One region of the Methylocaldum szegediense genome, then DNA from elsewhere that is predicted to be linked to it. Evidence: riboswitches for the same ligand, from Rfam matches in the RefSeq annotation. Region 1 holds a riboswitch; the other holds the start of a gene.
The links. Region 1 has a riboswitch for cyclic di-GMP ahead of QEN43_RS08580 (hypothetical protein). Riboswitches for the same ligand answer to the same signal wherever they lie in the genome.

Region 1 (6,210 bases):
CAACTCTTTCAGTTTGACGTTATCGCTGCCACTGCCGGTAATTTTGGTTGGATTACTGACTGTTATGCCATTGGAGGGGCTAGTGATTTTAACCGTAGGCGGCGTTGTATCGACGCTGTTAGCCGTCGTGGTTGCCGATGCGGTATTGGAGAAGGCGGAGTTGCCGACGCTGTTATAGGCGTAGACGCGATAGGAATATTTAGTGCCCGCGTTAAGACCGGTGTTGGTGAAGCTGGTGACATTACCGCCGAGCGAAGCGATTTCGCTCCAATTTACCCCATCCTGAGAGCGCTGCACTTTGAATCCGGTTTCGTTGTTTGACTTATCCGCCCAAGTCAGGACGATGGTGCTGGATGATTGAGTCGATGCTGCCAAACTCGTCGGGGCAGTCGGAACCGTAGGCGTCGTAGTGACCGAGGGCCGGAAGCTGGCGACGGTGGCGGCGGTTCCGTTCATGGAACGGGCAGTGTCCTGGTAGTTCGCAACGCCGGTTGGCTGTCCGTTGTAATAGACGTTGGGGTTAGAGAAATACGGGACCCGCGGCGAATTGCAAGCGTAGGACATGACATCGTGAAATACCCCGCATAGCCGGTAGCCATACGAATAAGGGAAAACGCCGGCATTGGACGAATTGTCTGGATCGTGGGTATTGCCTTGGTTATGACCTAGCTCATGCGCGAGGCTATGGTTGCTGAGACAGTTGTACTTGGAATCGTCATGCACGACGGCGAAGGCATACGGAGCAAACCAGGACCCCAAGCTTGTCATCACATAGGCGATACCGCAGTAGTTGCTATCGGTCGTTATCAGTGCCACCTGGTCGGCTCCGTATTGGTTACGCAAGGCGTGTACCTCATCCATTTTGCCGTCGTTAGTGCCTTGGACATCCGACAAGCTTTTGGACATGTCGCCCGTCTCGGTGTAGCTGACTTCGGCCATTTTTACCAAGTTCAGCTGCATGTCGATTTGGCTGTTCAAGTAGGCCTGATTGGCTTTGGTAACGGCGTTGATGATCTTGGCTTCAATGCCGTCTTGTCCTCCGGCATTGGCACGGGCCTTGGGTGTGTATACCACCAGCAGATCGATGACTTGCCCGGTGCTGGCGGCCGCGGTGAAGGGGGCGTCCAAGGACGTCGATGTACCGCCTAAATCGTTGGCGGAGCCGATATCCGGTTCGATGGGTTCAGCATTAGGGGCCGTTTTGCTGGGATCGATCTGGCGAACGGTATGCGTTTTATTGCCGGCGTAAGCGATCTCGAACATTCTGCCGTCATCCATCACAACGGTTCCAAACATCGCTCGTCCCCGAACGGAGAGAATCACCTCGCTGCTGCCCTCTTGTCCTTCGATATGACCGACCCAGGATAAACGGCCGTCGATATCTTCGATGCGATCGCGGATGGCGGTAACCGTGGTGTCGTCGAACAGTTCGAGGGTGAGCGTATCCGCTTTTACCGCATTGAAGTCGATTGCTACACCCCGTCCGCGCCCTTGATGGCTTTGATCGGCGCCTTAGCCTGCACAGGCAGGGTCAGATTCGTGTCGCTGAATAAGCGTTGAGGCGGTGCCGCATGGACAACATCTGCAGTGGACACTGCAGCTACAAACGCGCCGGCCAGTCCCAGGAAATTCTTGCGGCGTGTGGTAGTGAATTGAGGATGTTGAGGCTTGTTGTTCACGTTAAAGTCCCCTAGGGAGTCGAGTTGACGGCGAAGGTCTCGGGAAACCCGCAGGGACGGACGAGTCGAAGCAATGTTCGACTTGAACTGGCAATCCCGCTGTCATAGGAGGCTGGCTCCCGTAGACCGGTAACTTTGCGTCACCACCTTTCGATGGTTTTGCCTTTTTCAGATCAAACGGCGTTCAGTCGGCAGCTTGATTTCTGTGTAGCAATAAGAATGGTCTAAATTTCTGGAATTTGTGTGATCGAGTCGGCAAAAAAATGATGTCGGCTGTTTCATGTGCCTGTTGACTATTCTTTTTCTTTCTATGTTGGCCGTGACCCGTAATCCGCTCGCCCGGTGTCGCCCCGCGAAGCTCTGAACGAGTGGATTCCGCTCATGCCCTTCGACAGGACTGTCTTGAGCTAAGCCGAAAGGCTCGGAACGGGCCAATCGGAAGCCTTCTTCAGAGTTTCCTTGAAGGTACGTGGAGTCCACGGCTTGCCGCCAACGTAGGTCAAGCGTGATCTAGGGTCGTGGCGGTTATAGCATGCTGTATGCCAACCGGTTTGTACGGTACTGGTCAACCTTCCGAATGCTTGAAATCTCGAAGGTAGAGCGGGGGTGACATCAGAAGAAGGGCGCCTCAGATGGCCCGGTTGAACGAAGAATCGTCTCCGTCCGGCAACAGCCTAAGGTTGCACGCGACCCTGTATTGCAATAAGAAAATGAGGAAACACGCTGCTGGTCGGTTATTTACCCGACCATGCTAGTTGGCGACACCGGCTTAGAGCAGCGTTCGTATAACTGCGTGGTCGGCATAAAGCTGCTGACGGAATGTTTCTATCGCAGTCTCGTTCCGTTCTAGACGTGGGATATCCACTGGAATATCGCAAATTACGGAAGTGGGCTGCGACGATAAGAAGATCAGGCGGTCGGCGAGTTCTATCGCTTCGCGGAGATCGTGGGTGACGAACAGCACCGTGTGCGGACGTTCCTGCCAGAGCGTGACCACCAATTCGCGGACACGGCGGGCAGTGGGTGGGTCGAGGGACACGAACGGTTCGTCCATGAGCAAGAGGTCAGGGTTGACGGCGAACGCGCGCACTAAGGCGACGCGGCGGCTCATGCCCAACGACAACCGTTCCGGAAAAACATTCTGGGCGTCGGCAAGCCCGACCACCTCGAAAAGATGATCGATGTAGGCGGGATCTGCCTCCTTCGGGAGAGCCAGTTCGATGTTTTCCCGTACCGTGCGCCAAGGAATAAGGCGCGGATTCTGAAAGACATAACCGATGTGTGGTTTATCCGTGTCGGTTTCGATTCGGACTGAGCCTTCAAAATCCCGGTCCAGTCCGGCTGCTATATTTAGTAACGTTGTTTTGCCGCACCCTGATGGGCCGACGAGGCAGGCGAACTCGCCGGAACCGAGTCTTATGGACAAGTCTTTAAGTATTAGGGGAGCTTCCGTCTCTCCTTTGGGTCGATAGGTTTTTCTGACGATTTGGATTTGAATCGCAGTCATCGGCGCCACCTCTGGGCATGGCGATCGAGGGGCTTGAGTATCCCGACCTCGATCAACTGAATGACAACGACGAAGGCGATGGTGTAAGCGAGAATGGCAGACACGTTGAACATCTGAAAGAACAGGTGCAACTGAAATCCCATGCCGTTGCTGCGCCCGAGAAGCTCTACGACCAAAATGATCTTCCAAATGAGCGCAAGACCGGTGCGAGAGGCGGCGATAAAGAAGGGATACAGCTGCGGCCAAACGATATGGCGTAGAGTCTTATACCGGCCGAACCGATACGCTTCGGCCATTTCCAAGAGATCCCGGTCCAGCGTTCGCGCGCCTTCCCGCAAGGTGACAATGACATTGGGCAGTTTATTGATCACGACGGCCGCAATGGCGGCGCTCTCGACCAGCCCGAACCAGACATAGCACAGAATGATGATCACCAGGGCCGGAATATTCAGAAAAAACACCAGCCAGCTATCGAAAAAGCGATCCAGTTTTTCGTGGCGGCCCAGAAATATACCTATGGCGGTGCCGAGGCTCATCGCCAAACCGAAGCTGACGGCCAGCCTCGCGAGTGTCACACCGAGATGGTACGGCAGCGTACCTGACCGAATTTCGGACAGAAACACTTCGAAAACATCCACGGGAGACGGCAGTAACGGCGATTTGAAGACGAGGGCGGCAACCTGCCAAATAGCGAGCAGCGCCGCGATCGAACTTACCGGGTAGAAAAATGCGGCGCGCATGAAAAAGAAATAGACGACAAAGCGATGTGACAGACGACTGTACAAGAACGACGTGCTATTTTAAGCGTTTGGGGACGTTTGTGATAAACAATCTGTCCTTCGAGATCAAAATTAGCATTTTTTTGAAAACGATTGCGGGCACATGACGGACATACCATCCGATTCCGAAGTCTCCCAAAGCCGGAACGATCGCATCAGCAACCGGCTAAAACTGCGTCGCATTGCCATCGACACTTATAGGGAGAATGTCGCCTATCTCCATCGGGAGTGTTCGGTTTATCGGGCCGAAGGCTTTCAGGCGCTCGCCAAGATCGTGGTTTATTGCAACGGTGAACGAATCGAGGCGGTATTGAATGTAGTAGACGATGACCGAATCGTCACTCCCGATGAATTAGGCCTTTCCGAACAAGCCTTCAGTCAGTTATGCGCGGCGGAAGGACATGAAGTCCGGGTGGCACAAGCGGAACCGCCGGCGTCTATGGATGCGGTGCGCCGAAAGATTAGCGGGGAGCGCCTGAGTTACGATGACTATATCGCCATCACGCGCGACATCGCGAACCGCCGTTATTCGAAAATGGAGATGGCAGCCTTTTTGGTCGCGACCGGGCAAAACGGCCTGGATCGGGACGAAGTGCTGCTCTTGACCAAGGCTATGCTGGCCACGGGAAGCAGGATCGACTGGAACGAGCCATTGGTTGCTGACAAGCATTGCATCGGCGGCATTCCCGGCAACCGGACGTCCATGTTGGTGGTGCCCATCGTGGCGGCGCACGGCACTTTGATTCCGAAAACATCGAGCCGCGCCATCACCTCGCCTGCCGGTACGGCGGATACGATAGAGGTATTGGCCCGCGTTGATCTCTTGCCGGAAACCCTGGACAAGCTGGTTCGTGTCGAGCGCGGCTGTCTGGTCTGGGGCGGAACCACCCGCTTGGCTCCCGTAGACGACATGCTGATTTCGGTGGAACGCCCTTTGGGCATCGATTCGCAGGGCCAGATGGTGGCATCGATTCTATCCAAGAAACTCGCCGCGGGGGCGACGCACCTCCTTCTGGACATTCCGGTGGGGCCGACGGCCAAAGTTCGGCACATGCGCGATGCGATGCAGTTGCGAAAACTTTTCGAGTATGTCGGGGATCGCTTGGGACTCTATTTAGAGGTCATGATCACCGACGGCAGACAGCCTGTCGGCCGCGGCATCGGACCCGTTCTCGAGGTGCGCGACGTCATGCAAGTCTTGGAAAACGACCCAGGCGCACCAACCGATTTGCGGGAAAAATCCTTGCGATTGGCGGGCCGCATCATCGAATTCGACCCCGATGTACGCGGCGGTCAAGGCTATGCCATCGCTCGAGAAATATTGGAGTCCGGGCGAGCCCTGGAAAAAATGAACCGCATCGTTATGGCACAAGGTGTGCAAGAACGAAAATTCGAGTTGGGTAAGCTGACGCACGAAGTCTGTGCCGATCGCGAGGGATGGGTGACCCAAATCGACAATTTCTTTCTCGCACGCATTGCCCGATTGGCCGGTGCGCCGATGTCGAAAGGGGCGGGGGTCGATTTGCTGAAAAAGCTGGGCGATAAAGTGGAAAAGGGCGAACCACTATACCGAATTCATGCGGAGTTTCCGTCGAACTACGATTTCGCCCGTGATTTTGTTCGCCAACGCACGGGCTACGAATTGGGCGAGCTCGACAAGAAGATACCTAAGGGTTACGTGGAATTTTGACCATGATTTTAGGATTTCCCGATTCTCGCCGTCAGGCCATGGCGGTGGCGGATATTCTGATGGCCCGCTACGGCGAAGTCGACGTCCATCGTTTTCCAGACGGCGAGAGCAAGCTGACCTTGCCGGCAGTCGAGGACGAGCATGTCGTTGTATTCCGCAGTCTTTCGGACCCCAACGACAAATTGGTTGAATTGCTGCTAGTGAGCCGAGCTCTGCGGAACCAAGGTGTCAAGAGATTGTCGTTGGTAGCGCCTTATTTATGTTACATGCGTCAAGATTTTGCCTTTCGGCCGGGCGAAATCGTCAGTCAAAAAATCATCGGGAAATTTCTTGCGGAATTGTTCGACGACGTCGTAACTGTCGATCCTCACTTACATCGCATTGGCCGCCTCGAAGAAGCCGTACCGGCGAAGAATCCGATTGCGGTATCTGCGGCGCCGCTGTTCGCGCGTTATCTCGCAGACCGGCCGGATAAGCCGGTGCTGGTCGGGCCGGATGCCGAATCGGAGCAATGGGTCAGCGCGATCGCCAACGCCTGTGGATTGCCTTTTGCCG
Region 2 (6,210 bases), 800 kb from region 1:
GAAGCTGATACGAGGTTTCCAGCCAAGCTTCTCCCGTGCCTTGCTCGGATCACCGAGCAGGGTGTCGACTTCCGTCGGCCGGAAATACCGCGGATCGACTGCCACCAGGGTTCGGCCGGTCGCGGCGTCGATGCCTCGTTCGCCTAACCCGCTTCCCTTCCATACCAAATCAATTCCGAGTTCTGCTGCGGCGAGCGTCACGAAGTCGCGCACGCTGTACTGAACGCCTGTCGCGATGACATAGTCGTCCGGAGCCTCCTGTTGCAGCATAAGCCATTGCATTTCGACATAGTCCCTGGCATGGCCCCAGTCGCGTTTCGCGTCCAGGTTGCCAAGATACAGGCGGTCCTGCAGGCCGAGCTTGATTCGGCACAATCCCCGGGTGATCTTTCGGCTGACGAAAGTCTCTCCGCGCAGAGGCGACTCGTGGTTGAACAGGATTCCGTTGCACGCATACAGGCCATAAGCCTCGCGATAGTTGACGGTGATCCAGTAGGCGTAGAGTTTCGCCGCAGCGTACGGTGAGCGCGGGTAGAACGGTGTGGTTTCAGTCTGCGGGATTTCCTGGACTTTGCCGTACAGTTCCGAAGTGGAAGCTTGGTAAAACCGAGTCTTCTCCGCCAATCCGAGAATGCGGATCGCTTCTAATAACCGCAGCGTGCCGAGTGCATCCGTATCTGCGGTATACAGCGGGGTTTCGAACGAGACTTGCACATGGCTCTGCGCGCCGAGGTTGTAGATCTCGTCAGGCTGGACCTGCTGTACCACGCGGATCAGGTTGGTCGCATCGGTCAGATCGCCGTAGTGGAGTATGAAGGAACGGCCTTCGACATGCGGGTCCTGGTATAGGTGGTCGATACGGTCCGTGTTGAACAGCGAGGCCCGGCGCTTGAGGCCGTGCACCTCATAGCCCTTCTCCAGCAGAAACTCCGCCAAATACGCCCCGTCCTGCCCGGTTGTGCCAGTGATTAACGCTACTTTTTTCACGATCAACCTTTCCTTCGCCGCTTAGAGGCTGTGATTAAACGTTTTCCTTACCTGCCTATCTCAAGAAAGAACATTCGGCCCACCTGCTCCAAACTCTGTCGCCAAGCCGCCACACGGGCAGAACCTTGGATAGGTAAAACCGGTCGAGCGCAGTTTTGGACCGCCATAGGCGGGCCCGTAGGGCGAACCCCAGGGATGGGGTGAGCACAAAACCGTCGGGAACGGTTTTGGACCGCCACAGGCGGGCCCATGGGGCGAACCCCAGGGATGGGGTGAGCAACGCACAGCCCCAAACAAAATCCAGGGATGACGGCCACAGACAAAGAACTGTGTCCGTCTCGTGCCAGGATCCCTCACATGCAGGATGCAGAACGCACCGGCCTACAACCATCGCGCCCTACTCCTTGCTAATATTGGAACGGTGTGCCGAACACACGTGCTCGTACCCTACTTCTTCCGCTCCCGAGAGGGCGCGTGGCCCGCCGCTGCCACAGAGATGCCTTCCTCTGGCCGGGTAACCATCGAGTCGCGCGCTTTTTCCTTTAGCTGGATCGCTCTAGCTAACAGTTCGTTGCGTTGACCCCAGGCACGTCCGGAGGCGGCCTTCCTCTCAAGCTTCAATGCCTGACGGAGGTAATTCACGGCTTCGGGATATACGATCAGAACGCCCTCCGTCAGAACTTCGATGGCATCCTTGGTATCGGCTGCGGCCAGCCGAATGACCTCTGTCGCGTTTTTATCCCCCAATGCCAGCGCTTGCTGATCCAGTCGATTGGAACTCCGTATGTTTTCCAGCGCGTTGAGAGTGCGAAGGAACATCGCTACGGCCACGACCTGCGAAGAATCGAGCTTGACCTGCCGGTTCTTGCCAGACGAAGTCAACGACCCCGGCGAGAGATTGAAAGCATCGGTGGTGTAATAAGCCACCGCTTCCTCGATGGTGCTGACGCTGTTGTTGTGGAAAAACGGCGCCGTATCGGCCGCTTCGATCAACGACGGCGTGTTGAACCTCCCGTCTCCGTAGCAAGGCTGGTCATAATCCGGGCCGCAATCTGTTCTCGCGTGGTGCGCCTCCTTGCCAAATCCGCCATCGTAGGGAACGCTCGCGTCAACCAGACGCGCAGGCTGATCGCGCATATTCTCCACGCCGGTGTCACGGGTGGGATTTTTCTTGGTCGTCGAACTGTTAGCACCGGCGTTTTCATGGCAGCCATTGCAGTTGGCGGTCTGACCGAAAATGGGTTTGCCGTTGGCGTCGACAGGATTCTCCTTGGTGTCGAACAACTGCTTTCCTCGCTCCACCAGCGGGGACGTAAACTTCAGATCGGCCAACACAAGGTCCTCGCTACGGCCCAGGGACAACAGGTAGGCCTCCAACGCGTCCAATTCCTCGTCGGTTGCGAGCCGGAAATCCACCCCTGGAACCCGCTTCAGCGTCCGGGTCATGTGCTGGGCGATGGCACCCTGTGTAAATAGCCGCAGCGAACCGTCTCCCGGTGCGCCGTCTCCAGACCAGCCAACTGCGTTGGCAAATTGCGCGTCCTCCGCGAATTCGCCGCCGTCTTCCAGAAGCTCGGTTCCGATGGAGGTCGCCAGCGCCAATGTGTGAGGCACACCGCGCATCACGCCGGGCCGGTCGAAGCCATCCACATTGCTCAGCACCAGACCGAACTGGCGGAGCAGTTCCGGTTTCTCCAAGTTCCTTAGTGCCGGGTTGTATTCGGCCACGAACAGAGGGTCCGTCTTCGGAAGCTTGAGAATGTATTTGGGATCGATCGTGTGATTGTTGTCCGGGCGGTGACAGGTGGCACAGGTGCGTCCGTTACCGCGGAAGGTTTCGTTCACGAAAATCTCTCGACCGCGGGCTATCTGCGCGCCGAGGACCGCATCCAGATCGCTCTCTTTCTTCTTTTTGGTCTTATTTCCGAGGGCTTGATCGATTCCGTTTACGCGGGCATGAGCGATCTTAGGCAGCAGGAATTCGAATGGTTTCGCCGCGTTAGCCAGCTGAATCTCCGACACGTTACCCACACGGGTCACAGTCCACGGTTTGTCCCCGTAATAAAGCCGTTGCATGAAGCTGGGGGTGCCGTACAGCACACCGCCTTTTTCGGGTTCGCGATCCCCTCTTGTAATTGCAACCAGGTCGAGGGTGAATCCGCTCATGCCGAGACCATCGAGTCGAGTCTTTAAGACTCGCTTTCCGTCGGCGGCTAGCTCAAGTTGTCCCAGGTTCAGCTGGTTGTTCCCTTTGTCTTTTGCCGTCGCTCGGGGCCATCCGGTCTTGTTGTCGATCAACCAGACCGCGTAGTCTCCGGCGTCGAGCCCTTTGACTTCGACGGTCAGCCAGCCATCGAAAAGGTCTAGCCGCATCCGACCTCTTGCCCGGCTGAATTCACCGGAAAGAGCCTTCGAATAGGCCAGTGGGATCGTCAGGATTCGGTCGCCACCGCTAGCCTCATAGTTCGCTTTCCAGCGGTCATATATCCGCTTCAGGGTTTCGATATCACCGTGGCCGGTCGCCCACGCCGGTTCCGAATCGTCGCTACCAGTAATCGGGAGATAGGGAATCGCACTTCCAACGAGAAGCGCCAAAACAATCGGGAAAAGAATTTTTTTGTTCTTCACGGACTTGTACCAGGATCGGATCTTAAGGGCGAGCGTAGCTGCCGGACGGCTATGCCGACCACGCGGCGGTGGATACACCAACCGCCAGGCCCCATGCGGTGGTAATGCTGCGTCTGTCGCAAGGACGTATCGGTATCCGACTCCACCGGCATTCGACGATCCTGTCGTTACGCTCGTGTTTTTCGTTCAAGTACGGCTGCAACACCCGGCAAAAACGCCAACGCCCGAAAATGCCGCCTGTGCCGCCCTGGACTAGTGCAGCTCGTGGTCTGATGAAACGGGGCATTTCGACTGGTCCTCGGAGAAATTGCTCAGGTACGCCCGGGGAGCCGTTCCGCCTGGGCGAGTTCAAGCTCCGCGCGTCCAACTATGTCGCGGTCGGTCGTGGCGCGCGCCACCCGATAGTGACTACGCCTACCAAGGCGCTACCGAAGAGCCAAACGGCGGCCGGAATCGGAACCGGCTGAACCACTGGTTCTATGGTCAGCTGATAGTTGCCGTCTACGCCCCCCAAAGCGCCGATGATGACGGTGTACTCGCCGCCGTGGTGGGTATTGAGGTCGAATGTCTGCGACAGGGTTTCCCCGACCGCAGATGCCACCCCCCAACCAATGAGGGTGAGATCGTTGGAGCCGAGTGGATTGCTTACCGGGACCGGCGAGGTGACAAAGGTGTCATGCCTGAACGCCTCGGATCCTCTATCCCAACCGCCGTAAAGCGCGTAGCCAAGCTTGAGATTAGCGCCGCCATCAGCGAGGTCGTCTGCCAAAGTGAGCTTAAAGCCTGAGATGCCGGCATCGAGACAGCCCTGCACACTTCCGCCGCAGGACCAATGGATCAGCCCGAAATCCAAACCATGTCCCCAACCTTGTCCGCCGTTGGCCGGATCGGACCAGGACGAACCCCCGACCCGGAGCATTCGGTCCGTAGGGAGGTCCGAATCGTTACTCGCGTTAAAATCGGCGATCTGCCGCTGTAGGCTGTTGCCGTTGGCTGACGTCGGTGTACCGGTTTCGATGGTGCGAGTGCTGGTCGCACTGTGCATTCCGGCGTACCACATGACCGGCAGCGCTCCGGTATAACCGACGCCTCCGTTCGTCCAGACCCCGCCGGCATCAGTACCGGGCGTACCATCGTTGCCGTTGATGCTGCCGGCTGCGCCGTCGCCGTAACCCGCGATATTGAACGTGGCGTGAGCGTGCGCCGAAGTAGTCGACACTGCGCCACCTACTGCGCCTATCAAGGCCAGTACTGTTACGGTGGTTTTCATATTATGATTCGTCCCCGTCACTGTTAGTGGTCTCGTCCGAAACACTCGTTAACAGTGATGTCCGCGGCGCCTCACCGTGCCAATGGAGCTGCGCCGCAGTCCTCCCCATCACACGGGAGGCGGCCCGGCCATCTCGAACGCTTCTCGGCGTCGAGACCCGAAGCTTTCCGACCCCGCCTCGCGGCGGGTGTGGCGATTGGAACGGACCCATAACGGTCCGTCCGACAACGGTCCTTCGGGCACTCCGTGCCGGTCGACTCCTTATCCTTACCGATCCTTGCTATCACGCTCAGACTCGAGCCCGCCATGCAGCGAACTTCGCACTGACATCCAAAACAACAAACATGCCACGAAAAAGTGACGTTAAATCAGCCATATAAACCTCATTCAAACGCCACGACCAGGGCAAAACACACAAAGCGATAGGTGATTCCACACAATTCGCCCGGTTGTTTTAGATGCTAGAGGAGATGATGGACGCGTCCGTCATTGCCGCGTTTACTCAGGCGAGGCTAGGCGTGCCGTTCTTGCGGCGATATCCGATCGTGACTATGCCGGCCAGCGCGCTGCCGAACAACCAAACGGCGGCGGGAATAGGAACCGGAGCGGTGCTGATCAGCAGCCTGTATTCGGCGATATTCGATCCCCAATGCCCGACGCCGGCCCCACCCAAGTAGATCGAGTAAACCTGACCCGCCTCGGCCAGAAAGGTCAAACCGTTTACAGCGTCGACGGTGCCATCGTGCGTCAGATAGGTCAAACCAACTGTGCCGAACGGATTATCGGCTTCGTAAGGTCTCGGCGTCGCACATTCAGGACAATTCCAGGCGCCATGGTGGGAATAACTACCGGTATTGGTATCCATGCCGGTGAAAACGGTGATGCCGAAATTTTGAATGTCGTAACCGGTCCCCGTCACGACCGAGGGGTTCAGGGTCACCCACATGGTTTCGTGCGCCATGATCAAACCGATATCGGTCTGATGTTTCCAGCCGGTCGGCGTTGCGCTGGCATCCTGCCAAGCCCCTGCGCCGGTATCGATTTCCACAGTAACGCCATACCTCGCTAGCGCGTCCGCGCTCGAGATTTCCAGCGAGTCGCCCGCGTTATGAAGCTCGGCCGCCCAGTTGAGATGAGCTTTGCCGGCATAACCGAAAGGCAACGTGGTCGGGCTTTCGGTTCCCACCCATCCGGGTGACGCGACCGGATAAGACGGGTTTCCTACGCCGCCATACACCCAGCCATCCGTCTCCGAAGGATCGGTAGTGGTGAAGGTGTTGTACATGGTATGCGCCTCGGCAGAAACGGCGCCCACGGATAGGATG

Region 2: it holds a riboswitch for cyclic di-GMP, as region 1 does, so the genes downstream of both, QEN43_RS05145 (hypothetical protein) here and QEN43_RS08580 (hypothetical protein) in region 1, are expected to answer to the same signal.

The regions. Positions count from the first base shown of each region.
Region 1 is NZ_OX458333.1:2,023,520-2,029,729, reverse strand. It holds gene QEN43_RS08585 (M12 family metallo-peptidase) at 1-1,278, opposite strand, end outside; gene QEN43_RS08580 (hypothetical protein) at 1,473-1,679, opposite strand; cyclic di-GMP riboswitch class I at 1,766-1,853, opposite strand; gene QEN43_RS08575 (ABC transporter ATP-binding protein) at 2,449-3,186, opposite strand; gene QEN43_RS08570 (ABC transporter permease) at 3,183-3,926, opposite strand; gene QEN43_RS08565 (thymidine phosphorylase family protein) at 4,069-5,655, shown strand; gene QEN43_RS08560 (ribose-phosphate diphosphokinase) at 5,658-6,210, shown strand, end outside.
Region 2 is NZ_OX458333.1:1,223,015-1,229,224, reverse strand. It holds gene gmd (GDP-mannose 4,6-dehydratase) at 1-990, opposite strand, end outside; gene QEN43_RS05150 (hypothetical protein) at 1,435-3,615, opposite strand; gene QEN43_RS05145 (hypothetical protein) at 3,983-4,885, opposite strand; cyclic di-GMP riboswitch class I at 5,001-5,089, opposite strand; gene QEN43_RS05140 (VPLPA-CTERM sorting domain-containing protein) at 5,388-6,210, opposite strand, start outside.